3 regions of the Streptomyces sp. NPDC047117 genome follow, and region 3 is predicted to be linked to each of the others. Evidence: riboswitches for the same ligand, from Rfam matches in the RefSeq annotation. Region 3 holds a riboswitch; each other region holds the start of a gene.

The links. Region 3 has a riboswitch for cyclic di-AMP ahead of ABZ840_RS20560 (C40 family peptidase). Riboswitches for the same ligand answer to the same signal wherever they lie in the genome.
Region 1: another riboswitch for cyclic di-AMP. It lies ahead of ABZ840_RS36295 (transglycosylase family protein); the one in region 3 lies ahead of ABZ840_RS20560 (C40 family peptidase).
Region 2: another riboswitch for cyclic di-AMP. It lies ahead of ABZ840_RS26690 (M23 family metallopeptidase); the one in region 3 lies ahead of ABZ840_RS20560 (C40 family peptidase).

The regions. Positions count from the first base shown of each region.
Region 1 is NZ_JBEYUN010000033.1:32,043-39,036, forward strand. Features, by position in the region: gene ABZ840_RS36285 (cytochrome P450) at 1-496, shown strand, start outside; gene ABZ840_RS36290 (transglycosylase family protein) at 611-1,696, shown strand; cyclic di-AMP (ydaO/yuaA leader) riboswitch at 1,931-2,144, shown strand; gene ABZ840_RS36295 (transglycosylase family protein) at 2,149-2,826, shown strand; gene eno (phosphopyruvate hydratase) at 3,188-4,468, shown strand; gene ABZ840_RS36305 (septum formation initiator family protein) at 4,600-5,070, shown strand; gene ABZ840_RS36310 (DUF501 domain-containing protein) at 5,114-5,665, shown strand; gene ABZ840_RS36315 (Ppx/GppA phosphatase family protein) at 5,662-6,666, shown strand.
Region 2 is NZ_JBEYUN010000015.1:79,589-86,582, reverse strand. Features, by position in the region: gene ABZ840_RS26705 (DNA topoisomerase IV subunit A) at 1-1,663, opposite strand, end outside; gene ABZ840_RS26700 (pitrilysin family protein) at 2,005-3,387, shown strand; gene ABZ840_RS26695 (pitrilysin family protein) at 3,408-4,775, shown strand; cyclic di-AMP (ydaO/yuaA leader) riboswitch at 5,119-5,277, shown strand; gene ABZ840_RS26690 (M23 family metallopeptidase) at 5,290-6,120, shown strand; gene ABZ840_RS26685 (GntR family transcriptional regulator) at 6,355-6,994, shown strand, end outside.
Region 3 is NZ_JBEYUN010000010.1:49,587-56,580, forward strand. Features, by position in the region: gene ABZ840_RS20550 (ATP-dependent Clp protease proteolytic subunit) at 1-253, shown strand, start outside; gene ABZ840_RS20555 (hypothetical protein) at 258-572, shown strand; cyclic di-AMP (ydaO/yuaA leader) riboswitch at 875-1,105, shown strand; gene ABZ840_RS20560 (C40 family peptidase) at 1,109-1,651, shown strand; gene ABZ840_RS20565 (DUF4328 domain-containing protein) at 1,959-2,618, shown strand; gene ABZ840_RS20570 (GNAT family N-acetyltransferase) at 2,637-3,275, shown strand; gene ABZ840_RS20575 (ATP-binding protein) at 3,480-3,944, opposite strand; gene ABZ840_RS20580 (helix-turn-helix transcriptional regulator) at 4,201-5,073, shown strand; gene ABZ840_RS20585 (DUF397 domain-containing protein) at 5,109-5,345, shown strand; gene ABZ840_RS20590 (8-amino-7-oxononanoate synthase) at 5,409-6,596, opposite strand; gene bioB (biotin synthase BioB) at 6,741-6,994, shown strand, end outside.

The DNA of each region.
Region 1 (6,994 bases), on a different contig from region 3:
CGAGGAACTGCTCGCGACCGGGGTCGAGGAACTGCTGCGCTACGACGGGCCGGTGGAGCTGGCGACCTGGCGGTTCGCGACGGAGGAGCTGACCATCGGCGGGCAGACGGTCGCCGCTGGCGACCCCGTACTGGTCGTGCTGGCGGCCGCGGACCGGGACCCGGAGCGCTTCGAGGAGCCGGACACGCTGGACCTCGGGCGCCGCGACAACCAGCACCTCGGGTACGGGCACGGCATCCACTACTGCCTGGGCGCGCCGCTGGCCCGCCTCGAAGGCCGTACGGCGCTGGCGACCCTGCTGGCCCGGCTGCCCGATCTGGAGGCGGCTGCGGATCCGGACGATTTGCGGTGGCGCGGCGGCCTGATCATGCGCGGTCTCCGGGCCCTGCCGGTGCGGTTCACACCGGAGCAATCGGGCGCTTCGGACGGGGCGTCAGAACGGGCATTCCCGCAGGTACCGGAACGAGACAAGGGTGCGGACCAGGGCCTGAACTGACGTGGCGTCAGCGGCGTGATCTACGCGTGATCTCCGCTACACCGGCTTGAGACCGGACCGGGCCCCCGCTACCTTGCGTGCGACAACTCAAGCCGCCGCTCGAAAGGCACTCGCATGCGCTCCGGCAACGGTAGACACCGCCGCCCCCGCCAGGCCCCCGCCCTCCTGGTGGCGGCCTCCGTCACGGGTGCAGGCCTGGCCCTGCCGCTGCTGACGGCGGGCGGCGCGCAGGCCGCCGACACCGCCACCTGGGACCGCGTCGCGATGTGCGAGAGCGGCGGCATGTGGAGCGCCAACGCCGGCAACGGCTTCTACGGAGGGCTCCAGCTGACCCTCCAGATGTGGCGGGACTACGGCGGCGAGTCCTACGCCGAGCGCCCGGACCTCGCCAGCCGCTCCCAGCAGATCGCGGTCGCCGAGTCGATCCTGAACGACCGCGGCCCGGACGCCTGGCCCAGCTGCGCCGTCAATGCCCGGCTGGACGTGGACGGCCTGATACCCGACGTGGACCCGGGCGGGTCGGAGACGCCCGACCCGCAGCCCTCGGAGTCCGGCGACGAAGCCTCTGCCGGTACGGGCGACGAAGACGGCGCAGACACGGCGCAGCCGTCCGGCGACGCCTCCGCCGAGCCCTCCGGCGACGCCACGAGCCCGTCGGCGGACGAGCCCGACGCCGAGCCGTCCGGCGACGCCACCTCCAAGCCGTCCGACGGCGCCACGGACAAGGGCGCCGGGGATGCCGAGGACGCCGACAAGGGTTCCGGCGCGGGCTCCGGCGAGGACTCCGCGGGGCAGCGCGCCGGCGACTCCGCCGACCGGTCCTCCGGCGACGCTTCCACGCCCTCCGGCGACGCTTCCACGCCCTCCGGCGACGCGTCCGCGCCCTCCGGCGACCCCTCGGCCCCCGGTACCGGCCGCCACCGCGGTTCGGCGGGTGACGGCGCGGACGAGAAGGCGGACGGCAAGGGGAAGGACGGCCGTTCCGCGGGGCGGCACGCCTCGCGCGGCGGCGACGCGCACCGCGGTACCTCGGGGGGCGACGACACGTACACGGTGCGGCCCGGCGACAGCCTGTCCGCGATCGTCGAGGAGCGCGGGCTGGCCGGGGGCTGGACCGGCCTGTACGACGCCAACGAGGGCGTCATCGGGACCGATCCGGACCTTATCCACCCTGGTCAGCGGCTCGTTCTGGGGCAGTGACGGAGGGGGCGGGCGGCATAAGTGCGGCCGGGTTGTACCCAATTGGGGAAAGTGAGACATGGGTCTCGTCCCGGAGCGTTTCCGCCCGCCGTGTCCGTTGTTTCCATACCGTGTTCGACCTGCGCAAACGGATGGTTTCGATGATCGAAAACGGTCAACTGTCCTACGAAAGAGTGGTTTGAACCGCCGAGGGGTGTGTGTTTACGTTCTTCACCGCTCGCACCAAGCGAGCCCGCCGATCATTCGCCGAATCCTGCCGGTGATCGGTCGGACAACCGTCGCGCAAGCGCCGTAGGCAGGAGCGGGGGACCCAAGGTAAGTGCCGTCACCGCAGTGGAAACGCAGCGGGCGGCTTGGGGTGAAGCCGGGTGTGCGGACAGCGCATCCGGCCGGGCCACTCACAGCCCGAACCCGACAGCTCACCTCGCAGGCGTCGGTGAGGAAGAACAACCATGCTCAAGGGCAAGCACCGCCGCCCCTCGAAGGCCGTCCGCGTCGTCACGCTCGCCGGTGTCGCCGGCGCCGCCGTGGCCGTCCCGCTGATGACCGCCGGTTCCGCCAACGCCGCCTCGGTCGCCACCTGGGACAAGGTCGCCCAGTGCGAGTCCGGCGGCAACTGGTCGATCAACACCGGTAACGGCTACTACGGTGGCCTGCAGTTCAACAACCAGTCCTGGGCCGCCGCGGGCGGTACCAAGTACGCGCCGCGTGCCGACCTGGCCACCAAGGACCAGCAGATCGCCACCGCCGAGAAGCTGCTCGCCATGCAGGGCCCGGGTGCCTGGGGCTGCGCCGGTGCCGGCGGCCTGACCTCCGGTGGCCCGGCCGCGCAGGTGGACACCGGCTCCGGCCAGGCCCAGCAGCAGGCCCCGAAGCAGGAGGCCCCCAAGCAGCAGGCCGCCCCCCAGCAGGAGGCGCCGAAGCAGCAGGCCGCCCCGAAGCCGCAGCCGGTGCAGCCCAAGGCCGCCCCGAAGCAGGGCCACGGCAACTACACCGTGAAGTCCGGCGACACCCTGGGCAAGATCGCCAAGGCGCACGGCAAGAACTGGAAGACGGTCTACGAGAACAACAAGTCGACCGTCGGTGACAACGCCGACCTGATCTTCCCGGGCCAGAAGCTCGAGGTCTGATCCGCCTCTGACGGGTCCTGACAGGCCCCCGGCCGGGGCCGCCGTCCGATCGGTGCACGATCGGCGCGCGGCCCGGCCCGTGTGACCGCCCCGCCGCGACGCGAAGCCCCCGAGCGCGTCACGGCGGGGCTTCACGTTTGCGGGGCGGCTTCTGCGTGCAGGCATCCGGGCGGGCCGCCGCTCAGATGCGTAGTGCCTGTTATGACGGAGATGTCCGCCATGAAAACCGGTTCTTACCTCCCGTATTGAGGGCCTTTGGGTCCTTTTTCGTCTCACGGAAGGGGCTAGGGGCAGGCGGACGGTCCCCGGGCCGTTAGGCTCGTGTTGCAGAACTCCAGATGACACCCATGAAGGAGACAACGTGCCGTCGATCGACGTCGTCGTAGCTCGCGAGATCCTCGACTCGCGAGGCAACCCCACGGTCGAGGTCGAGGTCGGCCTCGACGATGGCAGCACCGGCCGCGCTGCCGTGCCGTCCGGCGCCTCCACCGGCGCCTTCGAGGCCATCGAGCTGCGTGACGGCGACCCGAACCGTTACCTCGGCAAGGGCGTCGAGAAGGCCGTCCTCGCCGTGATCGAGCAGATCGGCCCCGAGCTGGTCGGCTACGACGCCACCGAGCAGCGCCTCATCGACCAGGCGATGTTCGACCTGGACGCCACCGACAACAAGGGCTCCCTGGGCGCCAACGCGATCCTGGGCGTCTCCCTGGCCGTCGCGCACGCCGCGTCCGAGGCCAGCGACCTGCCGCTGTTCCGCTACCTCGGCGGCCCGAACGCGCACGTGCTGCCCGTTCCGATGATGAACATCCTCAACGGCGGGTCGCACGCCGACTCCAACGTGGACATCCAGGAGTTCATGATCGCCCCGATCGGCGCGGAGTCCTTCTCCGAGGCGCTGCGCTGGGGTGCCGAGGTCTACCACACCCTCAAGAAGGTCCTGAAGGCCAAGGGCCTGGCCACCGGCCTGGGCGACGAGGGCGGCTTCGCCCCGAACCTGGGCTCCAACCGTGAGGCCCTCGACCTCATCCTGGAGGCCATCAAGGAGGCCGGCTACGCCCCCGGCCAGGACATCGCGCTCGCGCTGGACGTCGCCGCCTCCGAGTTCTACAAGGACGGCAAGTACCAGTTCGAGGGCAAGGAGCGCTCGGCCGCCGAGATGACCGAGTACTACGAGGAGCTCGTCGCCTCGTACCCGCTCGTGTCCATCGAGGACCCGCTGTTCGAGGACGACTGGGCCGGCTGGAACGTCATCACCGAGAAGCTCGGCAGCAAGGTGCAGCTCGTGGGCGACGACCTGTTCGTCACCAACCCCGAGCGCCTGGCCCGCGGCATCGAGGAGAACTCCGCCAACGCCCTCCTGGTCAAGGTCAACCAGATCGGCTCGCTGACCGAGACCCTGGACGCCGTCGAGCTGGCCCAGCGCAACGGCTTCAAGTGCATGATGTCGCACCGCTCCGGCGAGACCGAGGACGTCACCATCGCCGACCTGGCCGTCGCCACCAACTGCGGCCAGATCAAGACCGGCGCCCCGGCCCGCTCCGAGCGCGTCGCCAAGTACAACCAGCTGCTGCGCATCGAGGAGATCCTCGACGACGCCGCGGTGTACGCGGGCCGCAGCGCGTTCCCGCGCTTCAAGGGCTGACGCCCTGCGCCTCAAAGGCTGAGTGCTGACGGCCCCGGCGGCCGGAAAGCCCCGGCTTCCGTACGTCCCCGGCAGCGGTCCCGTACCGTTGCCGGGGACGTATGTACGAGGCGAGGCAGGGGAGGCGGCAGGTGTCCGCGGAACGCTTCTCGACCGCGACCCGGCTCAAGGCGCTCGGCGAGCAGGCCGCGGCCCGGGTCTACCGCGCGCGCTCCCCGCGCCGCAGCCGGCTCACCGGCCGCGCCGCGCTGCTCGCGCTCGTCCTGTGCTCGCTGGTCGTGGCCCTCGCGTACCCGATAAGGGCCTACGTCTCCCAGCGCTCGGACATCGAGGACCAGCGCCGCCAGGCCGAGACCACCCAGGACGCCGTACAGCGGCTGCGCCAGGAGAAGGCCCGCTGGCAGGACCCCGCGTACGTGCGCCAGCAGGCCCGCCGCCACCTGCACTACGTACTGCCCGGCGAGACGGGCTACACCGTCGTGGACGGCACCGGCGCGAGCCGGCCGCGCGCCGGACAGGGCGCAGTGCAGCGCCCGTGGTACGAAGCGATCTGGTCCGGACTGGACTCCGCCGACGCGCGAGGGCGCGCCGCCGGGGGATGATGGGGCGGCCGACCGTACAACCCTGACGACAAGAGAAGCCTGCATGGACACGCCGCCTCCCCAGACCGAGCCCACCGAGCCCACCGACGCGGACGTCGCGGCGTTCCGGGAGCAGCTGGGCCGCCCGCCCCGCGGCCTGCGCGCCATCGCGCACCGCTGCCCCTGTGGCAACCCGGACGTCGTCGAGACGGCCCCGCGCCTGGAGGACGGCACGCCCTTCCCCACGCTGTACTACCTCACCTGCCCGCGCGCGGCCTCCGCGATCGGCACGCTGGAGGCGAACGGCGTGATGAAGGAGATGACCGACCGGCTGGCCACGGACCCGGAGCTGGCCGACGCCTACCGCGCGGCCCACGACGACTACATCCGGCGCCGCGACGCCATCGAGGAGCTGAAGGGCTTCCCGAGCGCGGGCGGGATGCCGGACCGGGTGAAGTGCCTGCACGTCCTGGTCGGCCACTCGCTGGCGGCGGGGCCCGGCGTGAACCCGCTGGGTGACGAGGCCATCGCCATGCTGCCGGAGTGGTGGCGGAAGGGCCCCTGCGTGAGCCCGTGCGGGAACGAGGGAAACCAGGAAGAGGGAGCCTCCGAGTGAAGCGCGTCGCCGCCATCGACTGCGGTACCAACTCCATCCGTCTGCTCGTCGCGGACCTGGACCCGGAGACCGGCGAGCTGAAGGACCTGGACCGCCGGATGAAGATCGTCCGGCTCGGCCAGGGCGTGGACCGTACGGGCCGGCTGGCGCCGGAGGCGCTGGAGCGGACCTTCGCGGCCTGCCGGGAGTACGCCGCCGTGATCGAGGAGCTGGGCGCGGAGCGGCTGCGCTTCGTGGCGACCTCGGCCTCGCGCGACGCGGAGAACCGGGACGACTTCGTACGCGGCGTCGTGGACATCCTGGGCGTCGAGCCCGAGGTGATCACCGGCGACCAGGAGGCGGAGTTCTCCTTCACGGGCGCGACGAAGGAGCTGACCGGCCTGGAAGCAGCAGGCGCGGAGCGCCTTCCCGTGGAGGGTGGTGGCGGGCGACGGGCGGGCCTTGAGAAGCCGTACCTGGTCGTGGACATCGGCGGCGGGTCTACGGAGTTCGTGCTCGGCTCGGACTCCGTCCGCGCCGCGCGCTCCGTGGACGTCGGCTGTGTCCGGATGACCGAGCGGCACCTCGTCCGGGACGGCGAGGTCATCGACCCGCCGGGGGCCGAGCAGATCGCCGCGATAAAGGCGGACATCGCGGCGGCGCTGGACAAGGCCGCGGAGACCGTGCCGCTGGACGGGGCGCACACCCTGGTGGGGCTGGCGGGCTCGGTGACGACGCTCGCGGGCATCGCCCTGCGGCTGCCGGAGTACGACTCGGCCGCCATCCACCACGCGCGGATCCCGCTGACGGAGGTCCGGGAGATCACCGAGCGGCTGCTGCGCTCCACGCACGACGAGCGCGCGGCGATCCCGGTGATGCACGCGGGCCGGGTGGACGTGATCGCCGCGGGTGCCCTCGTACTGCTTTCGATCATGGAGCGTACGGGCGCTGAGGAGGTCGTCGTGTCCGAGCACGACATCCTGGACGGCATCGCCTGGAAAGTGGCAGACGAGCTCGATTAGCGCTTCGTAGGCACTGCCGGACGGCATCGCCTGGAGCGTTGCCCGAGCGGCCCGCTGAGGGCTTCTGGAAGGTGCTGAGAGGGGCTTCGGAGCGCGTGAGTGACGCGTTCCGGGGCCCCTTCGCGTCGTGCCGGAGAAAATGTTCGTGAAACTCTTCACATGAAAAAAGCGCCCGATGGGGCAACAAGTCGACCCGCACTCGCCCCTTCGGGGCTCACCTGTGAGCGCGCACCGGGGAATGTGCGGTTTCGGCGGGCTTAAAGACGCGCTTATGTGACGCGTGGTCCAGCCTCACAAAGGGCCGCAAGCCCTGATGAGGAGGGGTGTG
Region 2 (6,994 bases), on a different contig from region 3:
CGTCGTGCTTGGCGCGCTTGGCGTCGATGTCGAAGGTGCCCTCGCCGCCCGACGTGCGCGCCAGGAGGCCCGTGGAGGACAGCAGGACGCGGCAGGGGTCGTCGGCGACCTCCAGGGGCACCGCGGCGGCGGTGGCGCCGGAGGACTCCAGCAGGACGGTGCGGCGGTCGGTGCCGTACTTCTTGGCGACCGCGGCCAGTTCGTTGGAGACCAGCTTGCGCAGCTCGGCGTCGGAGTCGAGGATCTTGGTCAGCTTCTCGATGTCGGCGCGGAGGGTGTCGCGCTCGGACTCCAGCTCGATGCGGTCGAACTTGGTGAGGCGGCGCAGCGGGGTGTCGAGGATGTACTGCGTCTGGATGTCGCTCAGCCCGAAGCGCTCGATGAGGCGCTGCTTGGCCTCGGCGCTGTTCTCGCTGGAGCGGATGAGGCGGATGACCTCGTCGATGTCGACGAGGGCGGTGAGCAGGCCCTCGACGAGGTGCAGCCGGTCGCGCTTCTTGGTGCGGCGGAACTCGCTGCGGCGGCGCACCACGGTGAAGCGGTGGTCGACGTAGACCTCCAGGAGTTCCTTCAGGCCCAGCGTCAGCGGCTGGCCGTCGACCAGCGCGACGTTGTTGATGCCGAAGGACTCCTCCATGGGCGTGAGCTTGTAGAGGCTCTCCAGGACGGCTTCGGGGTTGAAGCCGTTCTTGATCTCGATGACGAGGCGGAGGCCGTGCTCGCGGTCGGTGAGGTCCTTGACGTCGGCGATGCCCTGGAGCTTCTTGGCGCCGACCAGGTCCTTGATCTTGGAGATGACCTTCTCGGGGCCGACCGTGAAGGGCAGTTCGGTGACGACCAGGCCCTTGCGGCGCGCGGTGACGTTCTCGACGGTCGCGGTGGCGCGCATCTTGAAGGAGCCGCGGCCCTTTTCGTACGCGTCGCGGATGCCGGAGAGGCCGACGATGCGGCCGCCGGTGGGCAGGTCCGGCCCCGGGACGTACTTCATGAGCGTCTCGAGGTCGGCGTTGGGGTGCTTGATGAGGTGCCGGGCGGCGGCGATGACCTCGCCGAGGTTGTGCGGCGGCATGTTCGTCGCCATGCCGACGGCGATGCCGGAGGCGCCGTTGACGAGGAGGTTCGGGTAGGCCGCCGGGAGGGCGACCGGTTCCTGCTCCTGGCCGTCGTAGTTGGGCTGGAAGTCGACGGTGTCCTCGTCGATGGACTCCGTCATCAGGGAGGTGGCGGAGTCCATGCGGCATTCGGTGTACCGCATGGCGGCGGGCGGGTCGTCGTTGCCGAGCGAGCCGAAGTTGCCGTGGCCGTCGACGAGCGGCAGCCGCATGGAGAAGGGCTGCGCCATGCGCACCAGCGCGTCGTAGATGGACGCGTCGCCGTGCGGGTGGAGCTTACCCATGACCTCGCCGACGACGCGGGCGCACTTGACGTACCCGCGGTCGGGGCGGAGGCCCATCTCGTTCATTTGGTACAGGATGCGGCGGTGTACGGGCTTGAGGCCGTCGCGTGCGTCGGGCAGGGCGCGCGAGTAGATGACCGAATACGCGTACTCCAGGAAGGAACCCTGCATCTCATCGACGACGTCGATGTCGAGGATCCGCTCCTCGAAGTCCTGGGGCTCGGGGGTGCCCCCTGAGGGTCGGGTCTTCGTGCTGCGGCGGGCCATCGCGGCTGCGGCTCCTTCGCTCGAACTCGGCTTCGCTTACGGCTGGGCGTCTGCTGTTCCGGCGGGGCGGCGCGCGTGCGTGTCCGTCCTGCCGGGCGGCAGGCTCGGTGCCGGTGCTGGGTGCTCAACGGCTGAGCCTGTCGCGGACCATTGTGGCCCGCGGGTCTGACAACGCCGACCGCGACCCGTCCGTACGCCCGTCCGAGCCGGATGTGCGGCGGGCCTCGTTCCGGGGAATCTCCTTGCGGCGGGGTGCCGGGCGGGAACTTCGCCAGATGTCGGCGCGCTTGCATACAGTGACAGAACTTCCTCGCAAGCGGATCGAAGGGACGTACATGCCCATGGGTCACACGGCCACAGAACAAGCCGGGTCCGGCGGCCTGACAGCGACCGAGCACCGGCTGGCCAACGGCCTGCGCGTGGTGCTCTCCGAGGACCACCTGACCCCCGTCGCGGCGGTCTGCCTGTGGTACGACGTCGGCTCCCGGCACGAGGTGAAGGGCCGCACGGGCCTTGCGCACCTCTTCGAGCACCTGATGTTCCAGGGCTCGGCGCAGGTGAAGGGCAACGGTCACTTCGAGCTGGTGCAGGGCGCCGGCGGTTCGCTCAACGGCACCACGAGTTTCGAGCGGACGAACTACTTCGAGACCATGCCGGCCCATCAGCTGGAGCTCGCCCTGTGGCTGGAGGCGGACCGGATGGGTTCGCTGCTGGCCGCGCTGGACGAGGAGTCGCTGGAGAACCAGCGCGACGTGGTGAAGAACGAGCGCCGTCAGCGGTACGACAACGTGCCTTACGGGACGGCGTTCGAGAAGCTGACGGCGATGGCCTACCCGGAGGGCCACCCGTACCACCACACGCCCATCGGGTCGATGGCCGATCTGGACGCGGCCTCTCTGGAGGACGCGCGGAAGTTCTTCCGTACGTACTACGCGCCCAACAACGCCGTGCTGTCCATCGTGGGCGACATCGACCCCGAGCAGACGCTGGCCTGGGCGGAGAAGTACTTCGGCTCCATCCCGGGCCACGACGGCAAGCAGCCGCCGCGGGACGGTTCGCTGCCCGAGACCATGGGCCGGGAGCTGCGGGAGGTCGTCCACGAGGAGGTGCCTTCGCGGGCCCTCATGGCGGCGTACCGGCTGCCGCACGACGGCACCCGTGAGGCTGACGCCGCGGACGTGGCGTTGACGATCCTGGGTGGCGGCGAGTCCTCCCGCCTGTACAACCGCCTCGTGCGCCGCGACCGCAGCGCCGTCGCGGCGGGCTTCGGGCTGCTGCGGCTGGCGGGCGCGCCCTCGCTGGGCTGGCTGGACGTGAAGACGTCGGCCGGCGTGGAGGTGCCCGCCATCGAGCGTGCGGTGGACGAGGAGCTCAAGCGCTTCGCCGAGGAGGGCCCGACCGCCGAGGAGATGGAGCGGGCGCAGGCCCAGTTGGAGCGCGAGTGGCTGGACCGCCTGGAGACGGTCGCCGGGCGCGCGGACGAACTGTGCCGGTACGCGGTGCTGTTCGGTGACCCGCAGCTCGCGCTGAGCGCCGTACAGCGCGTTCTGGAGGTGACTCCCGAGGAGGTGCAGGCGGTCGCCGCGGCCCGGCTGCGTCCGGACAACCGTGCGGTGCTGGTCTACGAGCCGACCGGGCCCGCCGAGGCCGCCGCTGTGGAGGCCACCGAGGCCGACGCGACCGCCGCCCAGCACGACACCGAGACCGAGGAGGCGGCGCAGTGACCGAAGCCGTGACCCCCACCATGACGTTCCACCCGCAGCCGCAGGCCGGGCAGCCGAAGCCGTGGGCGTTCCCGGCGCCGGTGCGCGGCCGGCTCGGCAACGGCCTGACGGTGCTGCGCGCCGACCGGCCGGGCCAGCAGGTCGTCGCGGTCGAGATCAACCTCGTGGCGCCGCTGGAGGCCGAGCCCGCGGGCCTGGACGGTGTCGCCACCATCATGGCGCGCGCGCTCTCCGAGGGCACCGACAAGCACGACGCCGAGGAGTTCGCGGCCGAGCTGGAGCGGTGCGGCGCCACGCTGGACGCGCACGCCGACCACCCCGGTGTCCGGGTCTCCCTCGAAGTGCCGGCCTCGCGCCTCACGAAGGCGCTGGGCCTGCTGGCCGACGCGCTGCGTGCCCCGGCCTTCCCCGACGGCGAGATCGAGCGCCTGGTGCGCAACCGTCTGGACGAGATCCCGCACGAGCTGGCGAATCCGGGGCGCAGGGCGGCGATGGCGCTGTCCAAGCAGCTGTTCCCGGCCACGGCCCGGATGTCCCGGCCGCGGCAGGGCACGGAGGAGACGGTGGCGCGTATCGACGCCGCCGCGGTGCGTGCCTTCTACGAGGCGCACGTGCGTCCGGGGACGGCCACGGCCGTGGTCGTCGGTGACTTCGACGGGGTGGACCTGGACGCGGCGCTGGAGGAGACCCTCGGGGCGTGGGCGGGCTCGACCGCGGAGCCGGTGGCGGCGTCGCCCATCGTGGCCGACGACACCGGCCGCGTCGTGATCGTGGACCGGCCCGGTGCGGTGCAGACCCAGCTGCTGATCGGCCGGATCGGCGCCGACCGGCACGACCGGGTGTGGCCTGCGCAGGTGCTCGGCACGTACTGCCTGGGCGGCACCCTGACGTCCCGGCTGGACCGTGTGCTGCGCGAGGAGAAGGGCTACACGTACGGCGTGCGGTCGTTCGGCCAGGTGCTGCGGTCCTCCGCGGACGGTACGGGTGCCGCGATGCTGGCCATCAGTGGCTCGGTGGACACCGCCTCTACGGGGCCCGCGCTGGAGGACCTCTGGAAGGTGCTGCGGACGCTGGCCGCCGAGGGGCTGACCGACGCCGAGCGGGACGTGGCGGTGCAGAACCTGGTCGGGGTGGCGCCGCTGAAGTACGAGACGGCGGCGGCTGTCGCGGGGACGCTCGCCGACCAGGTCGAGCAGGAGCTTCCCGACGACTTCCAGGCGCAGCTGTACCGGCGGATGGCCGAGACGGGCACGGTCGAGGCGACCGCCGCCGCGGTCAGCGCCTTCCCGGTGGACCGGCTGGTGACGGTTCTGGTGGGCGACGCCGCGGAGATCGCGGAGCCGGTACGGAAGCTGGGCATCGGCGAGGTGTCGGTCGTCAAGGGCTGATACGGAGCGGGCCGGCGGCGGAGCTGGAGCGCCGCCGGCCGTCGCGGTAACGGCTGTGAATTCGCTCGCGCCGTACGGCGGCGGGGCGGGCCGGAACGGCTCGTACCGGTGTCGTCACGGGGTGGCGTGAAAGCCGCCAACGCCGCTCACATATCAGGACATAGTGGATCCCGGGTCGCCAATGCGGCCCGGGATCTCTGCTTTTGTCCGGAATGCAGTAGGTGGTTGCTCGCGTGCCGTGTGGCGTCCGGCACAAACTCCTGTTTCTGTTTGCTGATCGCGAGATGTCCCGTTTAGCGTCGGTCCGGCTGTTCGACAGAAGTGCGCCGCACCCGCGGCCGCCGGGCAGTCATCGCCGAGTCCCCGTACGGCGCGAGCCAGGGGAGCCGGGGACCCACATGTCCCTTGGGGTGAATCGGGCGACTCCCCCCGGAGCCGCCCGTAGGAGACCTTCCTGCTCCGAACCCGTCAGCTAACCCGGTAGGCGAGAAGGAAGGAAAGGAGTGCGCCGGTCATGGCGTTCACCCGTGCCACCGGCAAGCACCGCCGCCCCGGCCGTGCTGCCCGGACCACCCGCAACATCGCCGGCATAGCCGCGGCGACCGGCGTCGCCGTTTCCATCGCCTCCCCGGCGCTGGCCGCGAACGAGGACCCGGCCGCCACCACCGACACCGGCCTCACCCGCGCCATCGCCGACACCGGCGACCGGGTCGCCGACAACATCGTCGCCCAGGCCGACGCGCAGGAGGAGGCCGCCGAGGTCGCCGCCGCCCGCGCCAAGGTCGAGGACGCGGCCGTCAAGAGCGCCGAGGACGCGAAGAAGAAGGCCCAGGACGAGCGCCGCAAGGCCGCCGAGGCCGCCAAGAAGAAGGCCGAGAAGAAGAAGGCCACCGAGGCCCGCGCCTCGCGCTCGGAGGCCCGCACCACCCTCAGCGCCTCGGGCTTCGTCGCGCCGATCTCCGGCAGCTACGTCTCCACGCCGTACAAGGCCTCCAGCGGCCTGTGGTCCTCCGGCAGCCACACCGGCATCGACTTCCACGCCGCCTCCGGCACCGCCGTCCACGCCGTCGGCGCCGGCACCGTCGTCGAGGCCGGCTGGGGCGGCGCGTACGGCAACAACGTCGTCCTGAAGATGGACGACGGCACCTACACCCAGTACGGCCACCTGTCGTCCATCGGCGTCTCGGTCGGCCAGAAGGTCTCCGCGAACCAGCAGATCGCGCTGTCCGGCAACACCGGCAACACCACCGGCCCGCACCTGCACTTCGAGGCGCGCACCGGCCCGGAGTACGGCTCGGACATCGACCCGATCGCGTACCTGCGCTCGCACGGCGTCAACGTCTGACGACCGCGCACCGTAGGCGCACTCCGCGTACCACCCGAAGCCCCGGCCCGACGGCCGGGGCTTCGGCGTCTCCGGACGCGCTTCCGCCCCCGCGTTCCCGCGCACCCCTTTCCTCGGCCAAAAAATATCCAGGAATTCGTCACGGCTGTCGGAAAAGGCGGCCCGGTGTCATAGAGTCACGGAAAAGGCGCCGCCCGGCGGCGTTTCCGGAGGATTGCGGCGGAGGCACGGACGATGCGAGGAAATATTTCGGCGCATGCGGTCTGCACGGCGATTCGCGACGACATCGTCTCCGGCGCGTTCCCGCCCGGCTCCCGGCTGATCGAGGAACTCCTCGCCTCCCGGTACGGCGTCTCCCGCGTCCCCGTACGCGAAGCACTGCGCACCCTGGAGTCCGAGGGGTTCGTCACCACTCGCCGGCACGCGGGCGCGTGCGTCGCCGAGCCGACCGAGCAGGAGGCCGCCGACCTCCTGGACATCCGCCTCCTCCTGGAGCCCCTGGGCGCCGCCCGTGCCGCGGCCCGCCGCTCCGCCGCGCACCTGAAGGTGCTGCGCGGCCTGGTCGGGGTGGGACGCGCGAGAGCCCGCCACGGCAACCCCGACGACCTGCGGCAACTGGACGGCTGGTTCCACGGGACGCTCGCGCAGGCGAGCGGCAGCGCCAGTATGACGGCGCTGCTCGTTCAGGTACGCCGCAAGATCGACTGGGTGTACGCGGTCGACCTGGGCCGGATCTCGCCGGGAGACGTGGACCGCTACTGGCAGGAGCTCGGCGCGATCGTGGACGCGGTGGCGCGCGGCGACGCCGAACGCGCCCGCGCACTGACCGCCGCCCACGTGGAGCGCACGCTGCCCGCCCACCGGCTGCGCCGTC
Region 3 (6,994 bases):
GGCCACCGACCTGGATCTCCAGGCCCGCGAACTGCTCCGCACCCGCGACCTGTTGGAGGAGCTGCTCGCCCGGCACACCGGCCGGCCGCGCGAGCAGATCGCCGCCGACATCGAACGCGACAAGATCCTCGACGCGCGGCAGGCCGTGGCCTACGGGCTGATCGACGACGTCACCCGCGGCCGCAAGGCCTCGGCGGGCGTGTCCGGCGGGGCTCCGGGTGCGGGCTCCGGTACGGCTCCCGGCGCGAGGTGAGGGGATGGCCGCCCTCCCTCCCGAGCTGCCACCGCTACCCGCGCTGACCAGGGCCGAAGGCGCCTTCATCGACAGCTACCTCCAGGTGCTGGACCTGCTGGGGCGGATCAATCCGGCCCGCGGCAACGGCACGTACCAGGGACTGCGGGCCGCGCAGGCACTCGTCGGCCGGGCCGCGGACCTGCGGGACGCGCTGGCGCTGATGCACGAGCGCGGCGAGACGGAGCTGCACGCCGACACCCTCACCCGCGCGCTGCGGGTGCTGGACGGGGAGCGGCGGGCCGGTCTCGTCGCCGTCCCGCCGCCTGCTGAGGAATGACGGGACGATTCCGTTCCCTGGGGCCTCCGGCACCCGATCGGTCTCCGCCCGTTGGAGTGCCTGTGGGTGCGACTGATGCGGGGCTCGACTTGCGCGCCGCGCCGACGTGTCGGATTGCGGACCGTACGACCGCGCCGGTACGGGGGTGCGTACGGCCCTCGGTCCGCTCGACGCACAGCCCCTGTCCACCCGAATGGATCAAGCGTGACGACCCTCACACCAGGCATGTTCCACTCCGGCTTCACCGGTGCGTTGCGCAACGATCCCTCCGACGACAAGCCCCCGCCACAGCGGCGGGGCGGTCCGGGCGGACGCCGAATCCTGCCGCCGTACCCGGACGTCTGGTCGATACACGTGGACCGGCAGGAGCGGAGGACCCGAGCACGACGGGGCCACCGGCCGGCTGCTCTTGCGGCCGGCGGTCCCTTGGGGTGAAGCCGGTGCCCGCCTTCGGGCGGCAGTACATCCGGCCGGGCATCTTCGCCTGCCCGAACCCGACAGGTCTTCCTTCGCAGGCGGCTGACGAAGGAGTGCGCATGTCTGCGCGCGATGATCATCCTGCTTCTGGTGTGCCCGCCCTGGTGTCCCGCGCCGCGGCGGTTTCGGTGCTCACGCTGGCACTGGTGGGAGGCGGGGGCCTGGTCCCCGGCAGCACGGCGGACGCGACGGCGGCACCCGCCGCGGCGTCCACGACGGTGTCCGCGACGTCCGCGGTCACGGCGGCCTCGTCGGGGTCCGGCCACCGGGCGCTGCGGGTCGCGGCGTCGAAGAAGGGTTCGCCGTACCGCTGGGGAGCCACGGGCCCGCACAGCTTCGACTGCTCGGGGCTGACGCAGTACGCGTTCAAGCGCGTGGGCAAGCGGCTGCCACGCACGGCGGATTCCCAGTACCGCCACGTCCGGCACATCAGCGCCTCCGCACGAAAGCGGGGTGACCTGGTCTTCTTCCACTCCGGCCGCTCGGTGTACCACGTGGGCATCTACGCCGGAAAGGGCCGCATCTGGCACGCCCCCAAGCCCGGGGCCTCGGTCCGCAAGGAACGCATCTGGACCCGCAGCGTCTGGTACGGCCGCGCGTAAGGGCCGATAGGCCACCAGGAACCCCGGGGAGCCGAACCGCGGCGGCCTCCCCGGGGTTCCGCACCACCGACTGCCCTCCGGCGTTCGCGCGCTACCGGTGGGCAACGCCTAACGATTCGAATATCTGCGTGGACAGGGCGGGTTGGTTGTCGTAGCTTCTGCCGGCGGCCGTGAGGGTGCCGTTCGGGGCGGGGCCAGGGGGGCTTCGGCGATTACTGGGGGGACACCCATGCCTGGGGAAAAGACGGTGGCGGCAAGTGGTGGGAGACGCGGGGCGCTTGTTTCGCCGGTTCGGTGGGCGGCGGTTGTGGTGGTATTGCTGGGCGTGTTCCTTGCGGTGGACGTGCTGATACTCGCCGCCGGCGGGCGGTATTTGCGTGTGCTGGGTGAATTGGCTGCGGAGAAGGGGGACTTCGGTGGCTCGGACTTCGAGCCATTCGAGTCCTCCGGGGCGGAGTTCGCTGCGGCTGATGAGGATTATTCGTTTTACGGGAATCTCTCCGTTCAGCTCTTGCCCGTTGTCGCGTTGGCGTTCCTCTTCTGGTTCTTCCGCACCAGAATCAATGGCGAGGTCTTCACTCCCGACGGTCACCGGCGGGGGCGGCTCTGGACGGTCGGTGCGTGGGTCACCCCGATCGTCAATCTGTGGTTTCCGCGGCAGATCGCCGGGGACATCTGGAAGGCCAGCAGCCCGCCCGGTAGCCGTGTTTCGTATGTCGTGGTGAATGCCTGGTGGGGGATGTGGGTCGCGACGAACCTTTTTGGCGTTGTCGGCAGTTCTCAGATGCGCGGAGCCGAGGGGTTCGGGGAGTTGCGGGCGGCGGTGCGGACCCTGTTCCTGTCCGATCTGCTGGATGCGGCCGCCGCCGTTCTCGCGATCGTGTTCGTGTGGCGGCACACCGCGCTGCAGCACGTACGGATCAACACGCTTACCAACACGCGTCACACGCTCCCGGAACCGGCGTAGGGGCGCCGCGTGGGCCACATGTGGGGAAAGGTGCTGGACGCGGCTGCCGCCGGTGCGTTTCCGGCTGCTGACGGGAGCGTCACCGTGCTGCCGCCGGTGTCGGAGCGCGACAGTGGTGTCCTCTCGTTCTCGGGGTGCGCGTTCGTGTGTGCCGACGTCTCCCCCGACTGGGTGCGGCAGCGGATCGCGCCGGGGGAGCCGGGGGCTCCGCTGAGTCCGGGGTTCCTGGCCGCGCTGGCGGACCGTACCGGTCGTACGGTCGAGGGCGTCGACATGCTCACGGTCGCCGAACCGCTCCCGGGGCCGCCGCCGTTGGCGCTGCGGGAGATCCGCGATCCGGCCCACCCGCGCCTCGCACGCGCGTTGCGCCATCGCGACGACGTACGGGCGTGGACCACCGACGGGGGCGGGCACGGCGTCGTGGTGCTCGGCCGTGGTGTCGCGGGGCGGTGGGAGGTGGCGTTCGAGGTGCCCGAGGCCGCGCGCGGGCATGGGCTCGGCCGGCTGCTGGCGACGGCTGCCCGCCATCTTGTACCGGCGAACCGGCCCCTATGGGCTCAGGTCGCCCCGGCGAACGCCGCCAGCGTACGGGCCCTGCTCGCGGCCGGGTTCACCCCGGTCGGCGCGGAGGCGCTCCTTGCGATGAGGGAGAGCTGACCGACGGCCGGACGCCACCGGCTGAACGGCGGATGCCCGTCGCACGATGGACACCGGCCGCACGTGGAATACCGGCCGGGCCTCCGTCGGGACGGGCCCCGCGTGCACACCATACGGACCCCCGACCGGCCCTCCGCCCCCCGCCTGCGTGCGGCGAATGATCTCGGCCGCATTGGCGGTGGTCGCTCGCGCCACGGTGGTCGGTCACGCCTTCGCGCCGCGGGGAGCGGCTCGCGGGGCCGGGGTCGGCCAGGGGAGGGCTACCCAGACCGTCTTGCCGCCGGCGTCGGTGGGTTCGATGGTGATCTTTCCGCCGGATTCCGCGACGAGGGTGCGGATGATGACGAGTCCGCGGCCGTTGTCCTGCTGAACGGCGGCGGGGAGCCGGCGCGGCATGCGGGGGTGACTGTCCGTGACACCGATGGTCAGCACTTCGTCCCGGTCGAGGTGGAGGACGACGGTGAAGGCCGGGGATCTGCCGAGGGTGTGGACGACAGCGTTGGTGGCCAGTTCGGAGACGATGAGCAGCACGGTGTCGTGGAGGTCCGCGCGTTCCGCGCCACCCGCCTCGTCCCACCCCGAGAGGACTCCAGTAACGTATCTGCGCGCCGTTGGTACGGACTCCGGCGCGCTCGGCAGGGTCAGTGATGCTTCCTGGTGGTCTGCCATCGCCGCGCCCGTCCCTTTCCCGCCCAAGGCCGTCTCTCCGCTGCGCAGAGGCATGATCAGGTCCGAAAATCGGCCCCGTGCCGCTGCTTTGCGCCAGACTGCCACTCATGCTGCCCCTGCCGTGAGCCATCCACCAAGATATGCATATATCTGTCGCTCGAAGCGGTGAACTCTGCTACGCGAGACCGTATTTGGGCGGCACACTGACGCATCGGTGTCAGTTATGACGAGTCGCGGTTATCCGTGAGGAGGGTTCATGCACCACGGTCCCGCAGTGCGCCGTCGCAAGCTCGGTGCGGAGTTGAGGCGCCGTCGGAATCTGGCCGGGCTCACCAGCGGCGAGGCCGCCCGCCTTGTGGGCTGGCACCAGTCGAAGGTGAGCCGGATCGAGACCGGCCGGAGCGGAGTGCGTCCGGCCGACGTGGAACGGCTGCTGGACGCGTACAACGTGCACGACGAGGAGTCGCGGGCGCTGCTGGCCGCGCTGTGCGGCCAGGACGCGGGCGGCGGGGGCGGAGGGGACGCGGGACGAGGCTGGTGGCACACCTACCGTGACCTGCTGCCGCCGCAGTACCGGGACTTCATCAGCCTGGAGGCCGGCGCCTCGCACGCGCGGACGCTGGAGACGACGGTGGTACCGGGGCTGCTGCAGACCCCGGATTACGCACGGGCGGTCACCCGGGCGGCCCTGGCCGACCTGCCGCAGAGCAGAATCGATGCGCTGGTCGGTGTCCGCATGGAGCGTCAGAACGTGCTGGACGGGGACGCTCCACTGAACCTTTCAGCCGTATTGGACGAGGCCGTCCTACGCCGTCCGGCGGGTGGCCCGGAGGTGATGAAGGACCAATTGCGGCATCTGCTTCAGGTCATGGAACTGCCGCACGTGCGGCTGCAGGTGCTGCCGTTTGCAGCCGGTGTCCACATCGGCATCACCGGCCCTTTCGTTATCTTCTCCTTTCCGCTCATTGCTGACTTGGATGTGGTGGTTCTCGACCATTTGACGAGTAGCCTCTACCTCGAACGCAAAGAGGACCTCAGGGCGTACAGCGATGCATTCGACACGCTGCGGGGGCACGCCCTCTCATGCGAGGAATCATCGGCTTTGATTGCCCAGATCGCTGACGGCTGAGTGGCCTGGTCTGGGCGCGTTGAGGAGGCTCCAACATGACGGCATCGCCGCGGTACGTACCCGCCAGCACCGCCCTTACGGGCGCGTGCTGGGTGCGCAGCACGCGCAGTACGGGAATGAACAACTGCGTCGAGACCGCCCGGGTCAACGGTGAAACTCTCGCCGTTCGCGACTCGAAGGACATTTCGGGGCCCGCGTTGCTGTTCGCGGGCTCCGCGTGGCGGGCTTTTGTCGACGCCCTGCACACCGGTGAGCCCACAAAGGCGGGCTGATCCGGACACCTTCGAGGGACCGGTTCAAGAATAAAATTCAGCGACCGGTTCCGGGGAAATAGTTCAAGCGGTCGGTGCGGTCGAAAGGATCGCGCCGACCGCTTCGTCCATCTGGCGGTCGGTCAGGTCCCCGCGGGCGGTCAGCCGCAGCCGCGAAATGCCGTCGGGAACGGACGGCGGGCGGAAACAGCCGACGGCCAGACCGGCCGCGCGGCAGTCCGCCGCCCACTGCACCGCCTGCTCGGGCGAGGGTGCGCGTACGGACACCACGGCGGCGTCCGGGAGGACCGCGGCGAGCCCCGCGGCCGTCAGCCGCCGGTGGAGCGTACGGGCCACGGCACGGGCCCGGCCGGCCCGCTCGGGCTCCCTGCGCAGCAGCCGGAGCGCGGCGAGCGCGCCACCGGCCGCCGCCGGCGCCAGCCCCGTGTCGAAGATGAACGTACGGGCCGTGTTGACCAGGTGCTCGATGACCTTCGCCGGGCCGAGCACGGCACCGCCCTGACTGCCCAGGGACTTGGAGAGGGTCATGGTGGCGACCACGTCCCGGTCCCCCGCCAGGCCCGCGTCCCACAGCGCGCCGCGCCCACCCTCCCCCAGGACGCCCAGCCCGTGCGCGTCGTCCACCAGCAGCGCCGCGCCGTGCGCACGGCAGGCGGTGGCGTACGCGGCCAGCGGCGCGGCGTCGCCGTCCACCGAGAAGACCGAGTCCGAGACGACCACGGCGCGGCCCTCGTGGTCCGGTTCGGCGCGCGCGGCGTCGAGGGTCTTGTGCACCGCCTCGGGATCGCTGTGCGGCACCACGGCCGTACGGGCGCGCGAGAGCCGGCAGCCGTCGATGAGCGAGGCATGGTTCCCGGCGTCGGAGACGACCAGGGAGCCGCGCCCGGTGAGCGCGGTGACGGCCGCGAGATTGGCCGCGTACCCCGAAGAGAGCACCAGAGCCGCTTCAAAACCGCAGTATTCGGCCAGTTCGGCTTCGAGCCGGGCGTGCAGCTCCGTGGTACCGGTGACCAGCCGGGAGCCGGTCGCGCCGGCGCCCCAGCGGTGCGCGGCGGCCGCGGCGGCCCGGGTGACCTCGGGGTGCCGGGCGAGGCCGAGGTAGTCGTTGCTCGCCAGATCCAGCAGGGCCGAGTCGGCCGGGCGCGGCTTCAGGGTCCGTACGAGCCCTGCGCTGCGGCGCTTTTCACGCGCCTCGTCGATCCAGTCGAAGGGGTCGTCACCGGACGGGACGGCGGCGGGGTCGGCAGGCATCGGCATCCTCGGGTTTGTTGGCTGTCGATAGACGTTAGCGGTCGTTACGCCTGTCTACGGTGTGGCAATACACACACCCCCAACCTGCGGCGTTGTCGGAATCCTCCTTGGCCGGGGCCGGTGCCGTAAGCCAGGATCTTCGCCATGGACCTGCTGAACGCTCTGGTGGAGAAGGGGCTGCGGCGCGAGTCGCCGTCCCGCGAAGAGGCACTCGCCGTACTGGCGACATCCGATGACGAGCTGCTCGACGTCGTGGCGGCGGCGGGCAAGGTCCGCCGCCAGTGGTTCGGGCGGCGGGTCAAGCTCAACTACCTGGTCAACCTGAAGTCGGGCCTGTGCCCGGAGGACTGCTCGTACTGCTCCCAGCGCCTGGGCTCGAAGGCCGAGATCCTCAAGTA